3 regions of the Pseudoalteromonas sp. JC3 genome follow, and region 2 is predicted to be linked to each of the others. Evidence: predicted binding sites of a transcription regulator. Region 2 holds the regulator's gene; each other region holds the start of a gene.
The links. The regulator sigma-54, encoded in region 2, starts transcription at its own class of promoters, with help from an activator protein. The targets are predictions, from matches to a motif close to GTTGGCACGNNNNTNGNNT.
Positions count from the first base shown of each region.

Region 1 (7,571 bases), 1.7 Mb from region 2:
TGCAAGTTATACCGATGCTTATGAGCCGCAACTGGATAAAGTGGATGCCAATTTAAATCAATTAGCACCAATCACCGCCCGGAACTTAGAAGTCGGCATTAAAACCACCCTTTGGGATGATAAACTACGTCTAAACGTCGCTTACTTTGATAGTTTAAAGGAAGACTTCGGTGTTGTTATCCCCGAATATGCAGACGAAAGACCTGCTAGGTATCGACCCGTAGATGGTGCAGAAGCTGATGGATTTGAAGTTGAATTAGAAGCAAAACTGACAGATGATTGGCAAGTAAACTTTGGTTACAGTGATTTTGATGTTGTCGATGAGCATGGCGAAGATATTAACTTGTATGCACCAAGACAAACGCTCAATACGAGCACCAAGTATACTTATGGGGCTTGGCGATTAGGGCTAAATGCAACTTGGGATACGGACAGAAAAGTCGATATTTTAAACGTCCCAGGAGTTGACCTTGGACTTCCAACAGGTGGTCGTCGAGGCGCAGTGCGTGCAGATCAAGATAGCCAGCTTTTACTAAATGCACACGTCAAATATCAATTTTCTAGCCAACTGAGCGTTAAACTGAATATCAGTAATCTCACAGATGAAGGCTATTACGATACTTACGGTTTCGTGCCGAAAAAGTACAGCGAGCCTAGAGCATACAATTTAAGTATGGAATATCTGTTTTAACGTAAAGCACTATGCAAATGCTGTGGCGTGATAGGGTTACAACACCTTTAAAACTTAGCTGCAGCAGCAAAATGCCTATAATACCAATTGAATTAATTCTCTAATCAATTTGAAGGGTGAAATAGCATATTAGCTTCGTTAAAAATTTCTCATTTAGAACAACTAAATAGCAAAATTTTTGCCTTGCTACTAAAGCTATTTCCCCGCTTCAAGATAGATCATTTACTTAATACAACTGGTATAAATAAAGCGCGGGCTTCTGACTAGAAACCCGCGCTTTTCTATCTCACACCAATTTACGTAACTGTGTTTTCAATCCCAAGAGCCGAACCTCCCAAATTAAGTACTAAGTCGAGTTGCCATTAAACCTTAAATACCGACACTTGACCGTTTAACTGCTCAGCTAACGCCTCTAAGTCATTACTCACATCTGCATTACTCTGCGCACTTCGAGTAATTTCAGAAATACTGCTACTGAAATCATTAATATTTTCGCTGATTTCCGCAACCACCGTTGTTTGTTCTTCCGTTGCCGTTGAAACCTGAATATTCATACCGACGATTTCATCCACCGCCTTGTCTATATCAGTCATGATTTGAGCTGACTCATTGGCCCTATCAACTCCTGCAGCTGCACTCGACTGTGCATTCTCCATTGACGACACGGCATTTTGTGCCATGCCCTGTAACTTACTGATCATATCTCGGATCGATTCCGTAGCTTTTTGCGTGTTGTGTGCCAATTGCCTAACTTCATCAGCAACAACCGCGAAGCCTCGACCTGATTCCCCAGCTCTCGCCGCTTCTATTGCAGCGTTTAATGCCAAAAGATTTGTTTGTTCAGCCACACCTTGGATCATTAGCACGACTTGGTTGATTTCATTCGACTGGTCGTTCAACGCTTTAATTAACTGCGCGTTATCTCCCACCTCACTGGCAAGACGCTCGATGGCCTGAATATTTTGCGAAATAACATCCATCCCCTGCTTTGCAAGCTGACCCGACATCTCTGCTTTGTTTGCGGTATTCATTGCATTATGTGCAACCTCCTGAATTGCACTACTCATTTCTGTCGCTGCGGTTGCGATCATTACCGTTTGCTGCTCTTGTTCTTGTGAAGTGCCCGCAATTGACTGACTAATTCCATTTAGCTCGTTGGATGTTGAGGACAGACTATTCACCATCGTAACTAGGTTGGTAACTAACTCATGTAAGCTCGACACCATAGTATTGAAGTCGTTTCCTATCTCACTCAGCTCGTCCTGCCCCTCAACCACTACACGTTGGGTTAAATCAGCATCTCTTGCAATGTTACCAATACGCATACGCAAACGACTGAGTGGTTCGTTAATTGACCTAAATATCAACATACCAATCATCACCATTACGATCACAATAGTAACGGAAGAGATAATCATCGCCGTTTTTGTCGCACTGGCTTCTGAGCGGCCAACATCTCTTAGTGCACTTGCCTCTGCAAGTTGTAACTCAATTAGTGCATTGTAGCTTTCACTTAAGGGGTCAAAGGCGGCATAGAGATCGCGTACAAATTTATCATAAGGAATTTCTTCAAAAGTATTTGCGTTAACTCGGTTAATATAATTAGACAGCAGTTGCTTGACACTTATCTCTGCTTTTTCAACTTGCTTTACTAAGCTTCGCTCTTCGCTCGTAAGGTCCGTGGACAAATAGCTATTCCATTCTTTTTCAGCGATATTTTTAGCTTCTTCGATTTGCTTTAACGCGGCACTGTTGGATAATTGATGGCCTCGTAACTTGTGAAAAGTATCTACAATAACCACCGCATAGTTGTCTGACACGACTTTTATTTGCCTCAGCGGTACAACTCTGTCGTCATAAATACGGTCAATGTAATTGATAAGATTTGATAATGTTCCAATTGTAAAGATAGTAGCGAGAATAAAAAACACAGCAGGTATGCCCGAAAGCGACAACAATCTGCTTTTAACTGAAACCCTATTTAGCATAGTCTGATTTTTATTGAGTAAACATAGAAATAAAGTATTACTCAAAGTTCATAGATTACAATAATAATTGCAAATTAAGCAGCGCATTATTGATATGCATCATACTTCGTAACTGTGTCTCTTAACTGTATAGGTTTGATTTTTAAACCTATTACAAAAAAAAGAGGAGAAGCTTTTATCGGCTTCTCCTCTTTTATTCCACGTCGAAATCACTTTCGCTTAACACTCTTCGTTTTCAGCGTTCATGTTCTCTTTTACATCTTCACACGCGTCTTCCACACTATTTTCTACTTCCTGAACTGTTTCATCGAAACGCTCACCAGCATCTTCCGCCGGACCTTCGCTACAACCAAAAAGTGCTAAAATTGAAACAAAACCAAATGCTTTTGCTAATGTAATTGCTGATTTCATAATCTATCTCCTAAAACCGTTTTTGTACGTTAATTCCCTTTTACCTGGGAGCTCGTGCTTTGCCAAAAATAAACGAAATAATCATAAAGGCGATAAACACAAAGAATAGAATTTTCGCCATACCTGCCGCAGCGCCAGCGATTCCAGTGAAACCTAGCACGGCTGCGACAAGTGCTAGGAATAAAAACATTACAGCCCAACTCAACATAACATTCTCCTTAGGCAGTTAGCTCTTGCAACTGCTTCATTTGATCGTGACAAGCTTGCATTCTGGTTTGAATTTGCAGTAATACACTCTTGCATTTAGGTGGAAGATCTTTGCTTAATGCTTTATCAAGCTTGCTTAACACTTTGTCTTCCACTTCTTCTAGCTGAGAAATATAGGTGTGCTCTTTGTCGGTGCTCACCATACCAACCAACTTGGTGTACGATTCACGAATGTCGATGCTAAGCGCTGAATCTGTCTCAATTTCACCTTCGTCAATAAGAACAAATGGTTGTAGATCCGAGATTGCTTGCGCTTTATCTACAATCATTTGGTCAAATACGCGGTTTAATTCGATATTATCTAGCTTCTTTTTAGCTTCAGTGTAAAAATCAACACCACCATTTAATACTTTGATGAGCTCTTTTACCGGCCCCATGTCGTAATTTGAATCTGCCATAAATAACTCCTTTCGTTGCGATATTTAATAAGTGCATTTTGCAAATATTATTTTCTGTCCCTTTCACTAATGCAGATTAAATGCCAAATCATAAACCTTTATTATATAAGGCTTTTTAATCTAAGCACCTTCAGACCGGTGAAAATATTACAAACTAGATGTAAATTATTCCTGTGATAATTGCGTACTTAAGGTTGTGCTCCCTTTAGCATTGAAATCCATAGTCCTAATTGGGAAAGGAATTAAGATATCGTTATCAGCTAATACACGGTTAATGGTGCAAATTGCTTTGTGCCTGACCACCATAAAGCCCGGATCTGCTGGGTAATCTATCCAAAACCACACTAATAGATTAATAGAGCTGTCACCAAAAGACTCTGCATAGACATCTGTTTCTTTTTGGCTTACTACGAAATCAAGCTTGTTAATTGCCTCAACAATCACCTCTCGGGCTTGCTCTGGGTCGTCCGCATACGAGATACCAACTGGTACTTCTATTCTTCGCTTGCCAAGCTTAGTGTAGTTTTGTAACTCATTCTTAAAGAGAATTTTGTTGGGGATATAAGACAGCTGGCCATAAAAGTTTTCTACTAAGGTGTTTCTCAAATTGATTTTGCTTACCGTGCCAAAGCAATCCTTGGTTCTTATAATGTCACCGACCATAAAAGGTTTTCTGACCCCCATCACAAATCCAGCGATGAGGTTCTCGGTCATGTCTTGGAATGCAAAGCCAATAGCAAGGCCAATGATCCCCGCCCCAGCCAACAATGACATTACAGCACCTGATAGTTTTACTATATCTAAAGCGAAGAAAATCCCAATGGCAATAATAGAGACTTTAAATATGGAACTAATAAGTGAAGCCACTTGTTCTGTCTTTATTGCTTTTTTAATTGCCTTTGAAAACCAAATTGAAGATATTTTAGCCAAAACTGTGAAGAATATGAGTATCATTAAGGCTAGGATCATATTCGGTAGTAACTGCACACCGGATTCAAGCCAAGAGATTAACTTATCATTAATTAACGCCCAGAATTTTTCTAAATTCATAATCAAATATTCCTATTTAAGTACTCGACAAATCTAGAATGCAGTAATCATTCCTAGTTATATTAATTAGCCGTTCATGGAAAAGGTAATTATTACAAACTAATTTACACATCTTCTCGGTAAATTCTTCCTTAAAACTTACTCCATAAAAATAAATCACATAATTATCAATAATTTAAAGGTTGGCACAACAGCTGCAACAGATAATTCGACTACGAAATTAAAGGAGTTTAATTATGAAAAAGACATTAATTGCAACTGTACTAGTATCTTCACTTACTACTGCTTCAGCATTTGCTGCTGATAACTCTTGGGAAAAAGAAGCGAGTGACGCTTGGATAGACGGTAAAGCAGAAGCAACACTGCTTTTCAACGGTGAACTGAACAACTTTGACATTAACACTGATGTAAAGAACGGCGTTGTAGTGCTAACCGGTAAAGTTGAACACTCAGTAGATAAAAAGCTGGCTGAAGAACTGGTACTAGGTATCGATGGCGTAAAAGAAGTGAAAAACGACCTGACTATCGTAGATATGTCAGATGAGCGCAAAAAAGAGCGCAATTACGAAAGCGATAGCGGTTTTACTGACGCAAAAATCGCAACAGTAATTAAGTCTCGCTATCTGTTCGACACAGATGTAGATGGTACTGACATCGATGTTGATGTGGAAGGTTTAGTCGTAACATTAAACGGTCATGTAGGTAGCGAAGCAGAGCGCAAACTTGCTGTGCAAATCGCGAAAAACGCCAATGACGTTAGAGATGTAAAAGATAACCTTCGCGTTACCACAAAATCATAAGCCAATTTTGATTTGAGGGGGGCTTTCCCCCTCCCATACTTATATTGATTTAAGGAGTAAAGATGAAACAATTAACAATTGCTGCTGCGCTACTTGCCTCTCTAGGTCTTGCATCCACAGCCGCTCACGCGGAGTCTGATTTTGGACTAGATGATTATAAAATTTACACAGGTATCGGTTATGGCCAATACTCTTTCCAATGGGAAGATCGTGAGAATGACACTTCATTCGACGACGACTCTTCTATGCTAAAAGCGTATGTGGGTACAAAAATTAATCCATATTGGAGTTTTGAACTTGCCTATGAGAACTTCGACGAAGCAAGTGACATTGACAACTCTGCTGAAATAGACGGTATTTCTTTATCTACACGTATTTCAGCTCCACTAAACGAACATTTCTCAGTGTATGCTAAAGGTGGTTGGCTTGAGTGGGATGCTGATATCTACGCGGATATTCCAGCTGTAGGTCGAGTTTCATCTAGCCTTGAGGGTGGCGACTGGCTCTATGGTGCCGGTGTTGAGTTTCACCTCAATGAAAACGTTAACATGCGGTTAGAATACACTCGCTATGAACTTGAAGACAATATCGACCCTGATATGGACGTAGCTGCCGTCTCTATCGAATATCAGTTTTAAGCAGTAATTTTGGCTCTATAGCCTCCCAATTATTTCCCCTTTGACTCAGTCCTGGCTCTTCCACAAGAGTCTGGTTTTGGCGCTACCACTTGGTAGCGCTTTTTTTGTTTTCAGTGTACGGCCTCCATATTGAATAATGTAAGTACTTTCTCGCTATTTCTTATTTTCAGGAAACAGAATTTAAAGGTAAACAACCTCTAGATGTAATAGTTGCCATTCAGTGCAAGAAATGAAATCTGTCAATTTTTCAAACTCTACACCCTGTAGGTTCTGCTATGTAACATTTACACCCTTCATTTCGCATCTACCGACAAACGATACCGGAAAACATTAACCTTATGAATTTAAACAGCTTTCAAGTTGGCAAAGGGTTTGCAACCTATATAGTGAACTAAACGAATAAGGAGTAGTTTATGAGTAATCAAGCAAACCAAACACAGACAAGCAATACAGCTAAACCACAGCCAAATGGCCAAGACTCTAGCCATCCTGTTACGGATCAAATTGCAGATACATTGCATGCATCAGTAGATTCACTGCACGCTTCGGCATCTCGTACTGAAACCTCACTACGTGAAAAAAGCCATAATTCGAGTGAAGCGATTGGTGCCAAGCGCAAGGAGTGGGAACGTGCGTGGAATACATCAGGTGTGAAAAAGTATGCAACGGAAAACCCAGTAAAAACGGCTGGTATCGCATTCTCACTTGGTATGTTAGCAACTATGCTGTTAAGGAATAAGTAATCATGCAAGACCAAGCTCAAATAAGAGACCGTCAAGCAGCAGCTCACGAGCGCACTCCAGCGCTCGCTGAGCTTAAAGATTCTGTGTCTCTATTATTCAACAGCTATCAGCAAATCGCAGAAGCACAACTAAACCTATTAGGTGCTAAGTTTAGAGCTAATCTAAAAACCTTATGTATTGCGCTCGGGTTAATTCTATTTTCTCTAATCTTGACAGCAATGGTGTGGGGAAGCTTGCATGTGTTATTTGCTTACGCGTTAACCTACGCGGGACTAAGTTGGTTTGTTTCGGCGGGTATCGTACTGACTATCAATATCGCGATGATTTATTACCTAATCATAACAGGGCTGAAGCTCTTTAATAATAGTATTAACGACCTGACGTCTGGGTTTTATACCCCAGTTGCGAAGCAGGAGGCTAGCAATGACGAAGCTCGCTGAATTCATCACTGATAAGTTGCACCAAGAAGTGGTGATTGAGAAGAAAAAGCTCATTACCGCTAAACATTTTAATCAACTTACCCAAGTGAAAGCCAAGAAGGTATTCACCGGCGCGATTAGCTCTCCTCAAGGGTTGGGCTTCATG
Region 1 covers NZ_CP127855.1:3,043,413-3,050,983, forward strand. Annotated here, with positions in the region: gene QSH61_RS13065 (TonB-dependent siderophore receptor) at 1-691, shown strand, start outside; gene QSH61_RS13070 (methyl-accepting chemotaxis protein) at 1,054-2,622, opposite strand; gene QSH61_RS13075 (hypothetical protein) at 2,899-3,090, opposite strand; gene QSH61_RS13080 (DUF1328 domain-containing protein) at 3,131-3,298, opposite strand; gene QSH61_RS13085 (PA2169 family four-helix-bundle protein) at 3,309-3,755, opposite strand; gene QSH61_RS13090 (mechanosensitive ion channel family protein) at 3,921-4,805, opposite strand; gene QSH61_RS13095 (BON domain-containing protein) at 5,042-5,605, shown strand; gene QSH61_RS13100 (outer membrane beta-barrel protein) at 5,668-6,243, shown strand; gene QSH61_RS13105 (hypothetical protein) at 6,657-6,986, shown strand; gene QSH61_RS13110 (hypothetical protein) at 6,989-7,426, shown strand; gene QSH61_RS13115 (hypothetical protein) at 7,410-7,571, shown strand, end outside.
Region 1: QSH61_RS13095 (BON domain-containing protein) is a predicted target of sigma-54. The motif match lies at 4,987-5,005, and genes of this name have one in related genera.

Region 2 (7,571 bases):
TACTCGTTTTGGGTCTCACCGCGTTATTAAGGCCACTCTCCGTTGGCTCTGGTATTTTGCGCCGCGAAATGCCGCTGTTAGTCGTCGTTTCATTGGCAGCTTGGTATATCGTTAGTGATAACCACTTTAGTTTCGTAGAAGGTGTTTTGTTATTAGTCGGTTTCGCCGCTTTTCTTCTTGCACTTATCATTATCACCAAGCGTGGTGGTGGAGATAATGATGACCCATTTGTCAGTGAAGCCTGTGAAGAAGTGCCAAATAATATTCCAACTCAAAAAGCTGTTTTCTGGTTAATCGTGGGTATGATTTTACTGCCTATTAGCGCGGACTATCTCGTTGGCGCTGCGGTTGATATCGCCAAATATTTTGGCATGAGTGACCTGCTAATAGGATTAACCATTATCGCCGTTGGTACTAGTTTACCCGAGCTTGCTGCTTGTGTTGCTGGTGTACTAAAGAAGGAGGACGATCTAGCGCTTGGCAATATTATTGGTTCGAACATCTTTAATATATTGGCCGTGCTATCCATTGCTGGGATCATTAACCCATCCGTCCTCGACGCCAATATTGCGTCACGTGATATATTTATTATGCTTGGCGCGACACTGCTGCTTATCCTAATGAGCCTCAGCTTAACAGGTCAGCGCCGCATCAACCGCTTGGAAGGTGGCATACTTGTCGCAAGCTTCGTCGGTTATATTTACTACATCATTTAAGGAAGCCTTGTGACAACGAACCCATTTATTGATTCTGCAAATCAAGTTTTTGCTACCGAACTTGCAGCAATAGAAGAAGTGCAACAGTTTGTTGATCAGCAATTTGTAAAAGCCTGTGAAATTATGTTTGGCTGTCAAGGTCGCATCATCGTGATTGGCATGGGTAAGTCCGGCCACATCGGTAACAAAATCGCAGCGACACTCGCAAGTACTGGCAGCCCCGCATTTTTTGTTCATCCAGGTGAAGCAAGTCACGGCGACTTAGGTATGATCACCAAAGATGATGTGGTACTGATGATCTCCAACTCAGGGGAAACCCAAGAGGTGATCTCAATCCTACCTGTAATTAAGCGCTTAGGGGCCCCCGTTATTTCCATGACAGGCAACCCAAGCTCTACGATGGCTCGTAATGCGACGGTTCACCTTTGTGTTAAAGTATCAAAAGAAGCCTGTCCATTAGGACTTGCACCCACGGCAAGCACCACAGCTACGCTAGTGATGGGTGATGCGCTCGCGGTTGCGCTACTTGAAGCCAGAGGCTTTACGGCTGATGATTTTGCACTTTCCCACCCTGGTGGTAGTTTGGGAAGACGTCTACTGCTAACCGTTGCTGATGTCATGCATCAAGGGGATGCAATCCCTATGGTCAATAGTCACTGCACAGTCAAAGAAGCTTTATTTGAAATGTCCGCAAAAAGTTTAGGTATGACGGCAATCGTAGATGAAAGCTCGCAATTGCAAGGTATTTTTACCGATGGTGACTTGCGCCGTATTATCGAACAAAAGGTCGATATTCACACCACCCCAATCACGCAAGTGATGACGGCTAAAAGTACGACGGCACGCGCCGATATGCTCGCAGCTGAGGTACTCAATATTATGGAAACCAAACGGATTAACGGCTTGATTGTGGTGAACGAAAACAACATTCCGGTTGGCGCCTTGAATACGCAAGATTTACTTAGAGCGGGGGTGCTGTAATGCAATTTGAAGATTTATATCAGACGATTTCAACTGAAGCTTGGGAAAAAGCAAAACAAATCAAATTATTAATTTGCGATATTGATGGCGTATTCTCAGATGGCCGTATATACCTTGGTAACAATGGTGAAGAACTGAAAGCATTTAATACCAAAGACGGGTTTGGTATTAAGGCCTTGATTGATAGTGGTATCGAAGTCGCCGTTATCACAGGTAGACATTCACAAATAGTTCAGCAACGCATGACTAGTTTAAATGTAACTTATATTTACCAAGGTCAAGAAAACAAGTTAGTGGCATATGATGAACTGAAGACTAAGCTCAATCTTAATGATGACGAAATTGCATATATTGGTGATGATGGCCCAGATCTACCCGTAATGGAACGAGTTGGTTTTGCCGTTGCCGTCAATGATGCACATCCTCTTGTTAAACATATCGCCCATTACACGACCTTGATGCCAGGTGGCTTTGGTGCCGTGAGAGAACTAACTGATCTTCTAATGCTCAGCCAAAATCACTTATTGACTTCCAAAGGATCAAGTACATGACCGTATTGCGTGTCATCTTACTCATTGTTTTCGCTTCTTTAATGGTATGGATGTGGTCGCCCATGTTTAATCCATCAGAGGCGGATCCAGCAAAAGAAGATGAACCGTTAGCTAAACCCGATTATGTTGCAACCACGCTTCAGCAAACGACCTATAGTGAAAATGGCTTATTAAACTATCAGGTAACTGCTGATAAGATGGAGTTGTATCAAGATCTTGGCTTTAGTCACTTTGAAAAGCCCATTTTCACCTTATATAACGGTGAACAGAATTGGCAAATAAGCGCATTAGAAGCAACCCTATACGAAAACAACACCTTGATATTAGAGGGCAATGTGTTGGCAAAGAATTTAACGCCTAACGCCATGATCACGGATATCAATGCCGATAATGTAAGAGTTGAAATTAAGCAAAAATTGATGAAGTCGGAACACCCTGTCGTTATCAACGGTCCTAGTCTTAGGATCACAGGTAAAGGACTGCATGCGGATCTACAAAAGCAAGTGATCGAACTCATCAACCACACAAAGACAATTTATTATGACCAGTAAAATCATTAACAAACTAGTTTTCATCGGCTTGCTTGCAAGTTCTACTCTAGCAATTGCTGCAGAACAAAATGAAGTCATTATTGATGCTGGCCGTCAGCAAGCTCAACTGCAAAGCAACATCGGTATTTTTGAACAGAATGTTGTTATTATTCATGGCAACAGAAAGATAAATGCCGATCGCCTAGAGGTCCACCGTCGCGCGGAACTTGGCATTAACAAGCAACTGCTTGTGGCAACTGGCAGCCCTGCCACTTTTAGCGAACGTCAACCCGATGGCAACTTGCTAGAAGCCAAAGCAAATGAAATCCGTTACGACGTAGCGAAGGGAACCCTAGTGATTTCTGGTGATGCTGAAATCAATCAAACTGGGCAAAAAATCAATGCTCAAGTCATCACCTATGACATTGAAAAGCAATTGATCAGCGCTGAGCGCTCAGACCAAGAAGACTCTCGAGTAAGAACCATCCTTGTTCCTGTTGATGACAAAAAAGACGCTAAAGAGAAAAAAGCGCAGGAAGAAGGTAACAATTAATGAGCGAGCTCAAAGCAACTGGTCTAGCAAAGAGTTATAAAGGTCGTCAGGTCGTCAAAAATGTTGGTTTAAGTGTTCAGGCTGGCAGTATTGTAGGCTTATTAGGACCAAATGGTGCAGGTAAAACCACTACGTTCTACATGATTGTAGGGTTAGTACCAAGCGACAAAGGCTATATTCAGATTGATGACGAAGATATCACTTTGTTACCGATGCACAGCCGTGCACGACTTGGTATTGGCTATCTACCGCAAGAGTCTTCAATCTTTAGAAAACTCACGGTCTATCAAAATTTGATGGCGATTTTAGAAACTCGAAAAGACTTATCTAAAGTTGAAAGAGAAGCTGAACTAAACGAGTTACTGGATGAGTTTAATATTCAACACATTCGCGACTCACAGGGCATGGCATTGTCGGGAGGCGAAAGAAGACGAGTCGAAATTGCTCGCGCTTTAGCCGCAAACCCTAAGTTTATCCTGTTAGATGAACCTTTTGCTGGTGTTGATCCTATTTCGGTGTTAGATATAAAGACAATCATAGAGCACCTAAAAAACCGTGGTATCGGTGTGCTTATCACCGATCATAACGTTAGAGAAACACTGGACGTATGTGAAAAGGCCTACATCGTTTCACATGGTGAGTTAATCGCTGCAGGCACGCCAGAACATGTTTTGGCAGATCAAACCGTAAGAGATGTCTACCTAGGCGAACAATTCAAGCTATAGTTAAGACGTAGTATTAATAACTGTTAAAAAGGATTGTTAGAGATACATGAGGCAATCATTACAGCTGCGCATGGGGCAGCAACTTACAATGACTCCGCAACTGCAACAAGCCATTCGCTTGCTGCAGCTTAGTACATTGGATCTGCAACAAGAAATACAAGAAGCATTAGACAGCAATCCATTGTTGGAAGTGGAAGAAGGTGATAATACTGACGGCGAAAACGCTGACCAACACAGCCAAGAAAAGAGCCGTGCTGACGACAATCAAGATTCAGCCGATGAAACGCAGGTTAGTGACTATGAGATAGACTCAGATACCGCCATGAGCAAAGACACTGTGAGCGATGACCTTGCCATGGATGTCACTTGGGACGAGTATATGAGTGCAGCGCCTGCTGCAAGCTCAGGTCCACTTCCCGATGACGATAATGTTTATCAAGGGGAAACCTCTGAATCTCTCCACGATTATCTCATGTGGCAACTCGAACTGACACCATTTAGTCCAACAGATAGAGCTATTGCGATTGCGATTATTGAAGCGGTCGACCTGTCAGGCATTCTAACACTGTCTTGCGAAGACATTTTAGAAAGCATTAATGACGAGAATAGCGAAGAGCCTATTGAGCTAGATGAAGTCGAAGCCGTACTCAAACGCATTCAGCTTTTTGACCCTGTCGGTATCGCAGCGCGTAGTTTACAAGAATGCTTATGCATTCAGCTCAACCAATTCGCCCCAGATACCCCATGGATTGCCGAAACAAAAATGATCCTGACAGAGCATATCGACTTGCTTGCCAGCCGTGACTATCGAACTTTGGCTAAGAAAACGCGCCTTAAAGAAGCCGATCTCAAAGAGGTCATGACGTTAATACATAGCCTTAACCCAAAGCCTGCGGCAAGCATTATTCATGAAGAGCCTGAATATGTGATCCCTGACGTATCGGTGAAAAAAGTAAAAGGTCGTTGGGTCGTAGAGCTAAATCCTGATGCTATGCCTAAAATAAGAGTAAATGACCATTACGCTGCGATGTCTAGAACGGCGAAATCCAGTACGGATAGTCAGTTTATTCGCTCACATTTACAAGAAGCAAAGTGGTTTATTAAAAGCTTAGAAAGCCGAAATGATACTTTATTAAAAGTTACCAATTGCATTGTGCAACAACAACAGGCATTCTTTGAACATGGCCCCGAAGCAATGCGCCCTATGGTGCTAAATGATGTTGCTGAAATGGTTGAGATGCATGAGTCCACAATTTCCCGTGTGACAACACAAAAATACATGCATACACCTCGGGGAATATTTGAGCTGAAGTATTTCTTCTCTAGCCATGTAAGTACGGAAAATGGAGGTGAGTGCTCTTCTACAGCAATTAGAGCACTTATCAAAAAGCTGATAGCTGCAGAGAATACCGCGAAGCCATTGAGTGACAGCAAAATTGCAGATATCTTAGCTGAGCAAGGAATTAAGGTAGCGAGACGTACGATTGCAAAATATCGTGAATCCCTAGCCATTCCACCGTCAAATCAGCGTAAAAGCTTGATATAAGACGTAAAACCCAAGAAGGAAAAATGCTTATGCAACTAAATCTAACTGGTCGCCATGTAGAAATTACTGACTCATTAAGAGACTATGTCACCAACAAGTTTGCGAAGCTAGAAAGGCACTTTGATCATATCAATAATGTGCATGTGATCCTTGATGTCGAGAAACTAGTACAAAAAGCAGAAGCAACATTACACGTAAACGGCGGCGAGCTATTTGCATCAACAGAGCATCAAGATATGTATGCCGCAATTGATGGCCTTATCGACAAGCTAGATCGTCAAGTTATTAAACACAAAGAGAAGCTCACTCGACACTAAGATGAAATTAAGTGAATTAGTGAACAAGGACTGCAGTAAAGCTGCGGTCCTTTTTAATAGCAAAAAACGTATTTTAGAATACATCAGCGAACTGGCTCATAGCCAAATTCCAAATACCAGTCAGCATGCTATCTTGGACGCCTTAATGGCGCGAGAGAAATTAGGCAGCACAGGGATCGGTAAAGGCATTGCCATTCCCCATGGTCGACTTGAAGGTTTGGATAAAATCCTTGCAATGGTGCTTGTCAGCGAGCAAGGGATCCAGTTTGAAGCCATAGATAAGCAGCCTGTCGATATTTTTGTCGCGTTCATCGTACCTGAAGGTGATAATCAACAACACCTGAAGACCTTAGCGGCGATTGCTGATACACTCAAAGACAAGTCTTTTTGCAAAATGCTTAGGCAAGCAAAAAGTGATGATGAGTTATATGCAGTGATCCAAGGTGAACTTGATGAGTGATGAAGAAAAAGGACTCGAGCTTATCATTATCAGTGGCCGCTCAGGCTCTGGTAAATCTGTAGCGCTTCGAGTATTGGAAGACTTAGGCTACTATTGTGTGGATAACATTCCAGTCAATTTGCTGCCGTCTTTAGTCCGCAGTGTTTCGGACAATTATAATAAAATTGCAGTCAGTATTGATGTTAGAAACTTACCTAAAGAACAGGACGAGTTTAATGACATTCTTGAATACTTACCAGGCTTTGCCAAACCTACCCTGTTTTATTTAGACAGTGACGATCAAACCCTGATAAAGCGCTTCTCAGAAACACGACGTTTGCACCCTCTTTCACTGCATAATCTTCCATTAGATGTTGCGATAAAGAAAGAACGGGAATTGTTAGACGTGCTGATCACTCGCGCCGATTTTCTCATTGATACTACAGGCCTGAGCGTTCATCAACTTGCAGAAGATATCCGCGAAAAAATCTTAGGTAAAAAAGACAAACAACTCATTATTACCTTTGAATCTTTCGGCTTTAAACACGGCATCCCAAAACAAGCGGATTACGTTTTTGATGCGCGCTTTTTACCCAACCCACATTGGGAGCCTGAGCTTAAGCCGCTAACTGGCTTAGATCAGCCAGTTAAAGACTATTTGTCGAGTCACAGCATCGTGCAAAAGTTTACTTGGCAGATCCAAACCTTCGTACAAACTTGGTTACCACACTTAGAGCGTAACAATCGCAGTTATCTAACGATCGCAATAGGATGTACAGGTGGGCAACATCGCTCGGTATACTTAGCGCAAACCATTGGTGAACGTTTTGCTAAAACCCATCCCAACGTCAAAATTCGTCACCGAGAGCAAGAGGGTTAAATGTTAGAAGATACGTTTTTAATCCAAAACAAACTCGGCCTGCACGCTCGAGCAGCGACGGTTCTTGCGCAATTAGCAACCCAATTTGATGCCGACGTGACCTTATATCAAGGAGACAAAAGTGCTGCTGCTGACAGCGTACTAGCGCTGTTGTTACTTGAAAGCAGCCAAGGGAAAGAAGTCCGAGTGGTTTGTGAAGGTCCTGATGCTCAGTATGCACTAGACGCCATTGGCGGACTGATAGAAAATAAGTTTAATGAATCCGAGTAATCGTCAGTAAAACAATAAGGCCTGATTCATTTACTCCCTGCTAATCTCCCCCTCCTCCGTAAC
Region 2 covers NZ_CP127855.1:414,704-422,274, reverse strand. Annotated here, with positions in the region: gene QSH61_RS01770 (calcium/sodium antiporter) at 1-716, shown strand, start outside; gene QSH61_RS01765 (KpsF/GutQ family sugar-phosphate isomerase) at 726-1,697, shown strand; gene kdsC (3-deoxy-manno-octulosonate-8-phosphatase KdsC) at 1,697-2,248, shown strand; gene lptC (LPS export ABC transporter periplasmic protein LptC) at 2,245-2,799, shown strand; gene lptA (lipopolysaccharide transport periplasmic protein LptA) at 2,789-3,331, shown strand; gene lptB (LPS export ABC transporter ATP-binding protein) at 3,331-4,056, shown strand; gene QSH61_RS01740 (RNA polymerase factor sigma-54) at 4,103-5,602, shown strand; gene hpf (ribosome hibernation promoting factor) at 5,632-5,919, shown strand; gene ptsN (PTS IIA-like nitrogen regulatory protein PtsN) at 5,921-6,379, shown strand; gene rapZ (RNase adapter RapZ) at 6,372-7,238, shown strand; gene QSH61_RS01720 (HPr family phosphocarrier protein) at 7,239-7,508, shown strand.

Region 3 (7,571 bases), 1.2 Mb from region 2:
TTTATAAATGTAGCCATTTGCGTCAGCACTTGGGTGGTTTGGGTTATATTCAACTTGAAGCGGCTTATCGCTCTCAACCACACCTAATACTTTTACTCCAACTGACGATCCCGCGACATTGCTCTGGGAAGCTGAAGCTTTGGAAAGTTCAGCGGCAAATACAGGGTGTCTAGCGCGATAAACATTATCTTGACTAGAACTCACTGAGTTTGCGTTCGAGATATTACTTGCGGTGGTATTTAGTCGCACATTCTGTGCACTCATCCCTGAACCCGCAATATCGAAAACGTTATATAAACTCATAATTATGCCCCTTGTCCGCCGAGTGCCTTCTTAAGGCCACTGAACTTACCACCAAGAAATTGCAAACTGGCTTGGTACTCTAATGCATTCTGTACATACAAATTTCGTTCCACTTGTATATCTACTGAGTTACCATCACCTGTATCTGCTTGATTTGGCGAACGATATAGTTCAGATGAGTTACTCATTTTAGTACCACCACTGAGGTGTTTTGCATCTGTTCTAACCATATCATTGCCGCTTCTTTGCATTGTCTTTGCCGCTTTCAAAGCACTAGCAAAGTCGATATCTTTAGCTTTGTATCCTGGAGTGTCTGCGTTTGCGATATTGCTTGCTAGAATTTCAGCGCGTTGTGAGCGAAGCAGCATAGTATGCTGATGTATACCCAACGCTTTATCGAAACTAATTGCCATTATCTGACTCCAAAAAATTGACTCAGGTATGACAAAGCAATCTTTAGGCCAGTTTTAAGGTTAAATTTATCCCTTAAATTTCATACAATTAAACTATATTTTTGGAATAATTAAACTTGAATCAGTGTTGAGTCGGTAACGTAAATAAGAGCAAATATTCGAATAATTGACAACTTGGCTGAAGCAATTTGAGGCTAAAAGGTAGGAGATAGTTATTAGAATTACGTTACAAATTGCAAATACTAGCTATAGCGACTATCCCTGCCGCTATATGTGAGTATTAAGTCTTTTTCTGATAGATAATCCCAGGATTACAACGGATCATATTAAAGTCGTCACTCAACCCCGCCATCGATTCCGACGCCCCTAAAAACAAATAGCCATTCGGGTTTAACGACTGAGCAAATTGCGAAATGATTTTGGCTTTCACTTCAGGTGAAAAATAGATCAGGACGTTACGGCAGAAAATAACATCAAACTTACCCATCAACGCGTAAGAATCTAGCAAGTTCAAATGCCTAAAGCTGACCATTTTACGGATAGGTTCAACTACCTTAGCCATTCCATTACCGCTATCCATAAAAAACTTCTTTCTGCGCTCAGGCGACAACCCTCTCGCCAACGCCAACGCGTCATATTCAGCATTCTTACACATATCAAGCATCGTGTTAGAAATGTCTGTACCAACGATCTGAACACCCATTTTCAGCGCGCCTGGGCTTTTACTCACATATTCACTCGCAGACATCGCAATTGAATATGGCTCTTGTCCTGATGAACTTGCCGCCGACCAAATCTTAACTGGACGTCTCAAGTCTTTAAACTCTGGTAAGATTTTCGATTTAATTAGCTCGAACGGATAAGTATCCCTAAACCAAAGTGTTTCATTCGTTGTCATCGCATCCACCACAGCGGCACGCAATTGCCGCTCATGGGGACTGAGTGTTTTAGCTACTAAAGACGATAGTGTTTCCACACCAAAGCGAGCCATCAGAGGAGCGAGTCGGCTTTTGACCAAGTACAATTTATTGTCACCCAGTACAATACCGCACTGTTGCTCCAAAAAGGTTCTAAATTGGTCGTACTCTTTTTGCTCTAAATGCTTATTTTCCAAGTGCTACCACCAGCTTTAATCACAATGAACCCATTTTTTAACCGCTGAAGCTAATTCATCTGGGTTAAACTTAGCAATAAAATCATCAGCGCCAACCTTCTCAATCATGGCCTGATTAAATACACCACTCAGTGAAGTATGGAGTATCACATGCAATGGCGCTAATTTTGGATCAGCTTTTATTTCAGCCGTTAGCGTATAACCATCCATTTCTGGCATTTCAACGTCAGAAATCAATAGCCCAACTCGCTCGGTGACATTATTTTGACAGTCCATTTCGGCAATTTCACGAAGCCTGATAAGTGCTTCTTTACCATTCTTTGCCAGCTCAGTCTGAACACCTAATGGCTCTAAAGCACGTTTGACCTGATTACGAGCAACCGCGGAGTCATCGGCGATAAAGACAATACGTTCGCCTAAATCTTTTTGCATTTCACCGTCAGAGACAATGTCAGCACTGACTTCCGTGTTGATCGGGCAAATTTCATTGAGGATCTTTTCTACGTCTAATATTTCAACTAGCTCGTTTTCAATTTCTGTAACCGCTGTCAAATAGGAATAACGGCCTGCCCCAGATGGCGGGGGCATTATTTTTTCCCAGTTCATATTCACAATGCGTTCTACCGCACTGACTAAAAAGCCTTGAACTGAACGGTTGTATTCCGCAATTACAATAAAACAATTGCGAATATCTTGAATAGGAGGCCCACCAACCGCAAGTGACATGTCAATTACGGATATTGTTTGGCCTCGAATATGAGCAACCCCTCGAATCAAAGGGTTTGACTTGGGCATGCTTGTCAATGCTGGACATTGAAGCACTTCTCGGACTTTGAAAACGTTAATGCCGAAGCGCTGTCGACCTTGAAGTCGAAAAAGTAATAGCTCGAGACGGTTTTGTCCAACCAGCTGTGTACGTTGGTTAACCGAGTCTAAAATACCTGCCATTTCAATCTCCTACTGTATAAACCGCTAATCGGAACGATCTTTGCTTCGACTCTGATATGGTTTACCACCCTTGATTAGGTGCAGTTATTAAAGCAGAATCTTTATACCTTGTTTCACCCCATAAGCATAGTCGAAACATCATGAGTTTGTTAAAAAAAACCCATTACATTCAGTTTTTTTGTTTGTTCGCTTATTTTATAGGCGTTGACTATGGTTATTGTCAGCAATATGACAACAAAACTTTAGAACAAAGCGCAATAGAATTTGTTGAACCAAATGTAGAGCAAGATCCCGACAGCCAGCTATCACTAACTGCTATACCACTTGATTCAAGAATTCCAGCAAGGGATTGTCAATCGCCGTTGCAATATAGTACAGCAATGACTCCGCCTTTTGACACTCAAGTGACAGTACAAATTAGATGCAACGATACCCTCAGCTGGACTCAATACGTCCACGTGCGTATCGATCACCTCTTCCCTATTTTAGTTAGCGCGACCATGTTAGAAAAAGGCCGTGTTATTCAGGATGACGATGTGAAAATAGAGTATCAGCCGAAACGTTTTCGTAGGGTTTCCTATATAGAAGATAAGTCGATACTAATAGGCAGTAGAAGCAAACGTAATATCAGAGAAGGTCAAGCCTTTACTCAGGCTCATATTTGTATGGTCTGCAAAGGCGATACGGTGACGATTATTGCTAAATCAGGTGGGCTTGTGATCAAAACTCAAGGAGAAGCGCAGCAAGATGGCAACCGTGGTGAACTTATTAATATTAAAAACGCTCGCTCTGGCAAAACCTTACGTGCTAGAGTAATAGAAGTGGAAACAGTAGAGGTGAATTTATAAAAAATTTGCTAAAGTAATACTATTAAACGCCGATAACAAGGCTGAGAGTATAATTTTATTGGGTCTACAATCATGGTTAATCAAGTTAACGGTCAGAATCAGTCTACATCCGTTGCTAATAATGTTAAGCAACAGAAGGCTGAATTGCAAAGAAATGATGCTAATAGTGCGTCAGTTAAATCACCAGCTACACCGAAAGCAGCTGCGGATTCAGTGAGCCTGACTCCACAAGCGCAACAGCTGAAAACGGTCAACGAAAAAGCGCAGCAGTCATCAGGCTTTGACGACAAGAAAGTCGAAGAACTGAAAAAAGCGATTGCAGAAGGCAAGTATCAAGTTGACGCGGAAAAACTAGCCAAAAACATAGCTGCATTTGAGTTCGAAATATATGGATGATTTGGTTCGGCTCTGCCACCACAAACTTTCAGAACAAATCTCGACGCTAGAAGCGATGACCCAGCTTCTGGCTCGTGAGCTTGACGAGCTCGCGTCTCGGCGTGGCGACAACTTAAAAGAAATCGCTCGTGAAAAGCTAACTCTCATTTCAAAACTGCAAAAGCTCGACAATGAATTGTCAAAAACTGAGTCTCACGTCTTTGAAAGCAGTGAAGTAGCCCCGCTCGTTGCTAAAGTGCGAGCACTACTCAGTGAGTGCCAAACCAAAAATGAAATCAATGCTAAAACGGCTCATCAGGCTAATGTAAGCACACGTGAACTAAAAGGGATCTTAATTGGCGCACCAACTTCGATTACATATGGTCAAGATGGCAGCGTGAAAAGTAGCGACAGTGAATTGGTACGTAACCTAAAGGCGTAGCCACGCCTGTCGTATTTTAGTATTGAAGAACAATCGAAGTGAAGCGCATTAAGTAAGCGATATGTGATGAGTGCTTACTTAAAGCTATAAGATATCTTCTTAATTTTCTGCGGCTTGACTTGAGTAATATACAAATCATAAACGCGTTTCATATCAAGCTCTAACTCCGTCGCGTAAGTATCACCAACTGCGTAACTTTTCAGCACCTTAGCCCCACGAACAAGTCCATTTACTTGGCTCTTAAGACCGTCGTTTTGCGCAACCGCTCCTTTTACCGTAATAGTGGATGTCAAATTCTGGCCATACAGTTGCTCAGCCAATTCACGATAGGCTTCTAATTTTGACACTTTAATGGCCATTAGCTGCTTCTCACCCGCAGTTTTACCCGGCTGAGCACTCAAAGGAGCGTACCCCACAGCCCGTAAAACAGGAAAAGTTTCCGGTTGCACTGTTTCATACTCAATATGCTTATCAACGAGGCTTGAACAGCCGCTGAGCCCTGCTAGCGAACAAACCATAACAACTGAACTGATAGAATTAGTGATACGCATTTCACCCCACTCCGCTACAATATATACCAATCAAAATTAAGCACTTCCCCAACATCTTGGTCTCGCAAGGGTTGTTGTGGTTTCATTGAGTATTGGCAAGAAATAAAATTAACTTTCATAATGTGTGATTATGCACGAACCTTGCCAAAATTTGGCACAGGTATTGCTGAGTTGAAGAGTAGTTTTTGATCTGGGCATTTAAACATGAAAAAGCAATTCGCGACCAGTCTATCACTGTTGTGTATCACCTTGGTTCATCCAGCTTATGCTGAATGGTTTGAAGTTACCGGCATGGCTGACGTTAAAAATGGCGACCATCAAAAAGCCAAAAGAAAGGCGGTAAATGACGCCATCACACAAGCTTTGCTGTTTTCTGGCGCTTCGGTGAGTAGTGTGCAAACCGTCACCGATGGTGTGCTCACCCAAGATCAACTTAAGATCCGCTCAAATGCTGAAATCCAAAGTGCCAACGTAATTGCTGAAGCAAAAGTTGGTGACTCATGGCAGGTGACATTACATATCGATATTACCCCACAGAGTGCTCAGTGCCCTACTAGTGCTTACGACAAACAGGTTGCAGTCACACAAAGTCAGTTAAAAAATAAACACCAAGCAACACTAGGTCAAATTTTTGACATAAATAAAGCGGTGAGCGAGCGCCTATACCAGACAATGTCTGAACAAAAGTTGAGCTTAGAACCTGTTCCCTATTTCGCACAGACCATAGACGTTAACCGCTTTTTCAGCCAGCGGTTTGATTATAATGAACAGCTAATCGAGACCATTACGGCAAATACGAACAGCCAATTTGTATTACTGAGTCAAATTACTGATATTGCAGGTGTCGATAAACTTAATAGCGACTTCGCATTTTGGCAAAGTGATAAATATTTAAGAAGCTTCAAGGTAGACTTTGCGCTGTTTGATGCACTTTCTCATGAAAGGGTGTGGCAAAAGCAATATGCCACTCAAGGCGTGTGGCCGTTTAAGAAGACCAAATTAATTGATGTGTACAGTGAGCGCTTTTGGCAGACAGATTATGCTGATGAGATCCAAACCACGCTGACACAAATCGCAACTGATTTAAACGCAGCGGTGGCCTGCTTACCAACCAACGGCAAAATCCTACATATCGATGATGAACAAGTCGTTATTAATTTGGGCCGCATGCATGGCTTAGAGAATGGCCAGATCCTTAACGTAGCGCATAGTAATCCGCTGACTAATGTCGATGGTAAAATATTTATGCATCAAATTAAAACCATTAATAAACTGCAAGTGATCCAGGTGAATGCGCAAAACGCCATTGCGGTAAATATCAGTAATCGCCCACTTCACAATGTGCAAATTAATGATTTGGTTGAAATTCAAATAGAAAATGAAAATGAGTTTGAACTGTAAGGTTAAGACTACCTATGACGCAGACAAGATTTTCGACGACTTTACACACTCTACATCATGCTTCCGCCGCCCATTTACTTTGGTAATTCCACGCAAAAGTGATACCAATGGCGTCCCCAGTAGGAATCGAACCTACATCTAAGCCTTAGGAGGGCCTTGTTTTATCCATTAAACTATGGGGACAATCTCTAAAGTCAGATAACGATCGCTTTTTTTGACCTTCACTAGCGGGATCTGCATTACTTAATACCCATGAAAGTCTGGAGTTGTCGATTCTCTGTTGTACTGCATCTCAGTGACTTCACTTTAGTATACTGATCTTAATGAACTTTTAAAGATTAATAGTCAATTTATTCGCGGTAATAAATGAGCTGGTTCAGTAGGTGAATACGCAGCAGTTAAGACCCACTACTGCGCTATCAGTTACTTCACTTGAGGTGTGAATAAGAAGTAGGATAGTTCTTCGTTTAATAAAACCTAAACGGTATTTTCTTCTAAAAACCGCTATTTGAAGTACTACCTTGCAGCGGTTGCCTGATCATCAAGGATAAAATACGGGATGGTCACCACCGTGCTTGCTATCACTAAGTTGGTGTTAAACTCTAACAATCTTGCATTTACCTCCACGCCTCGTGGACGGTAAACCATAGTGCCTGTGAGCAAATGGCTGGGAGATTGCGTGTTTTTCAAGCGGCTTGCGTTACGCGAAAAAGTCAAGTCGCCACTGGATGTCACTTCAATTTTCCCCAATGCTTTAAAGTCTAACGCTTGATAACCCAGCTTTTGCATTTGATGCATTAAGGACTCAGCCAATTGGTTTCCTAGCTGGTTTGAATCCCTTAATGATTCATTAAAGTTCACAAAACTGGCTACCGCTATCGACTCAGGCTTTTGCCCTAATACAGTATCTGACAGTTCCAACGCAATTTGATTGGCGTAGTTAGCAATTTCTTTGCGATGACGATAGCTAACGAAGCCAATATCTTGCAATACCGCGGCTTGTGAATCTTCATTACGCTCTTGCTCTTCCATCATGGCATACAATATTTCCATGTCGGATTGCTGCGTTTCTGTAGGTTCGGAAGCCGTTTGTTTTGTCATTTCGCAGCCACCGAGTAATGCAAGTGTCGTCGCGAATAGCACTACATTTTTCATCATCGCCTCCGAATTAGTTCG
Region 3 covers NZ_CP127855.1:1,573,088-1,580,658, reverse strand. Annotated here, with positions in the region: gene flgC (flagellar basal body rod protein FlgC) at 1-303, opposite strand, end outside; gene flgB (flagellar basal body rod protein FlgB) at 306-716, opposite strand; gene QSH61_RS06420 (CheR family methyltransferase) at 997-1,830, opposite strand; gene QSH61_RS06415 (chemotaxis protein CheV) at 1,846-2,778, opposite strand; gene flgA (flagellar basal body P-ring formation chaperone FlgA) at 2,919-3,626, shown strand; gene flgM (flagellar biosynthesis anti-sigma factor FlgM) at 3,699-4,022, shown strand; gene flgN (flagellar protein FlgN) at 4,015-4,443, shown strand; gene QSH61_RS06395 (LPP20 family lipoprotein) at 4,518-4,994, opposite strand; gene QSH61_RS06390 (flagellar assembly protein T N-terminal domain-containing protein) at 5,199-6,395, shown strand; tRNA gene QSH61_RS06385 (tRNA-Arg) at 6,504-6,578, opposite strand; gene QSH61_RS06380 (FlgO family outer membrane protein) at 6,912-7,553, opposite strand; gene QSH61_RS06375 (FlgO family outer membrane protein) at 7,564-7,571, opposite strand, start outside.
Region 3: QSH61_RS06395 (LPP20 family lipoprotein) is a predicted target of sigma-54. The motif match lies at 5,125-5,143, and genes of this name have one in related genera.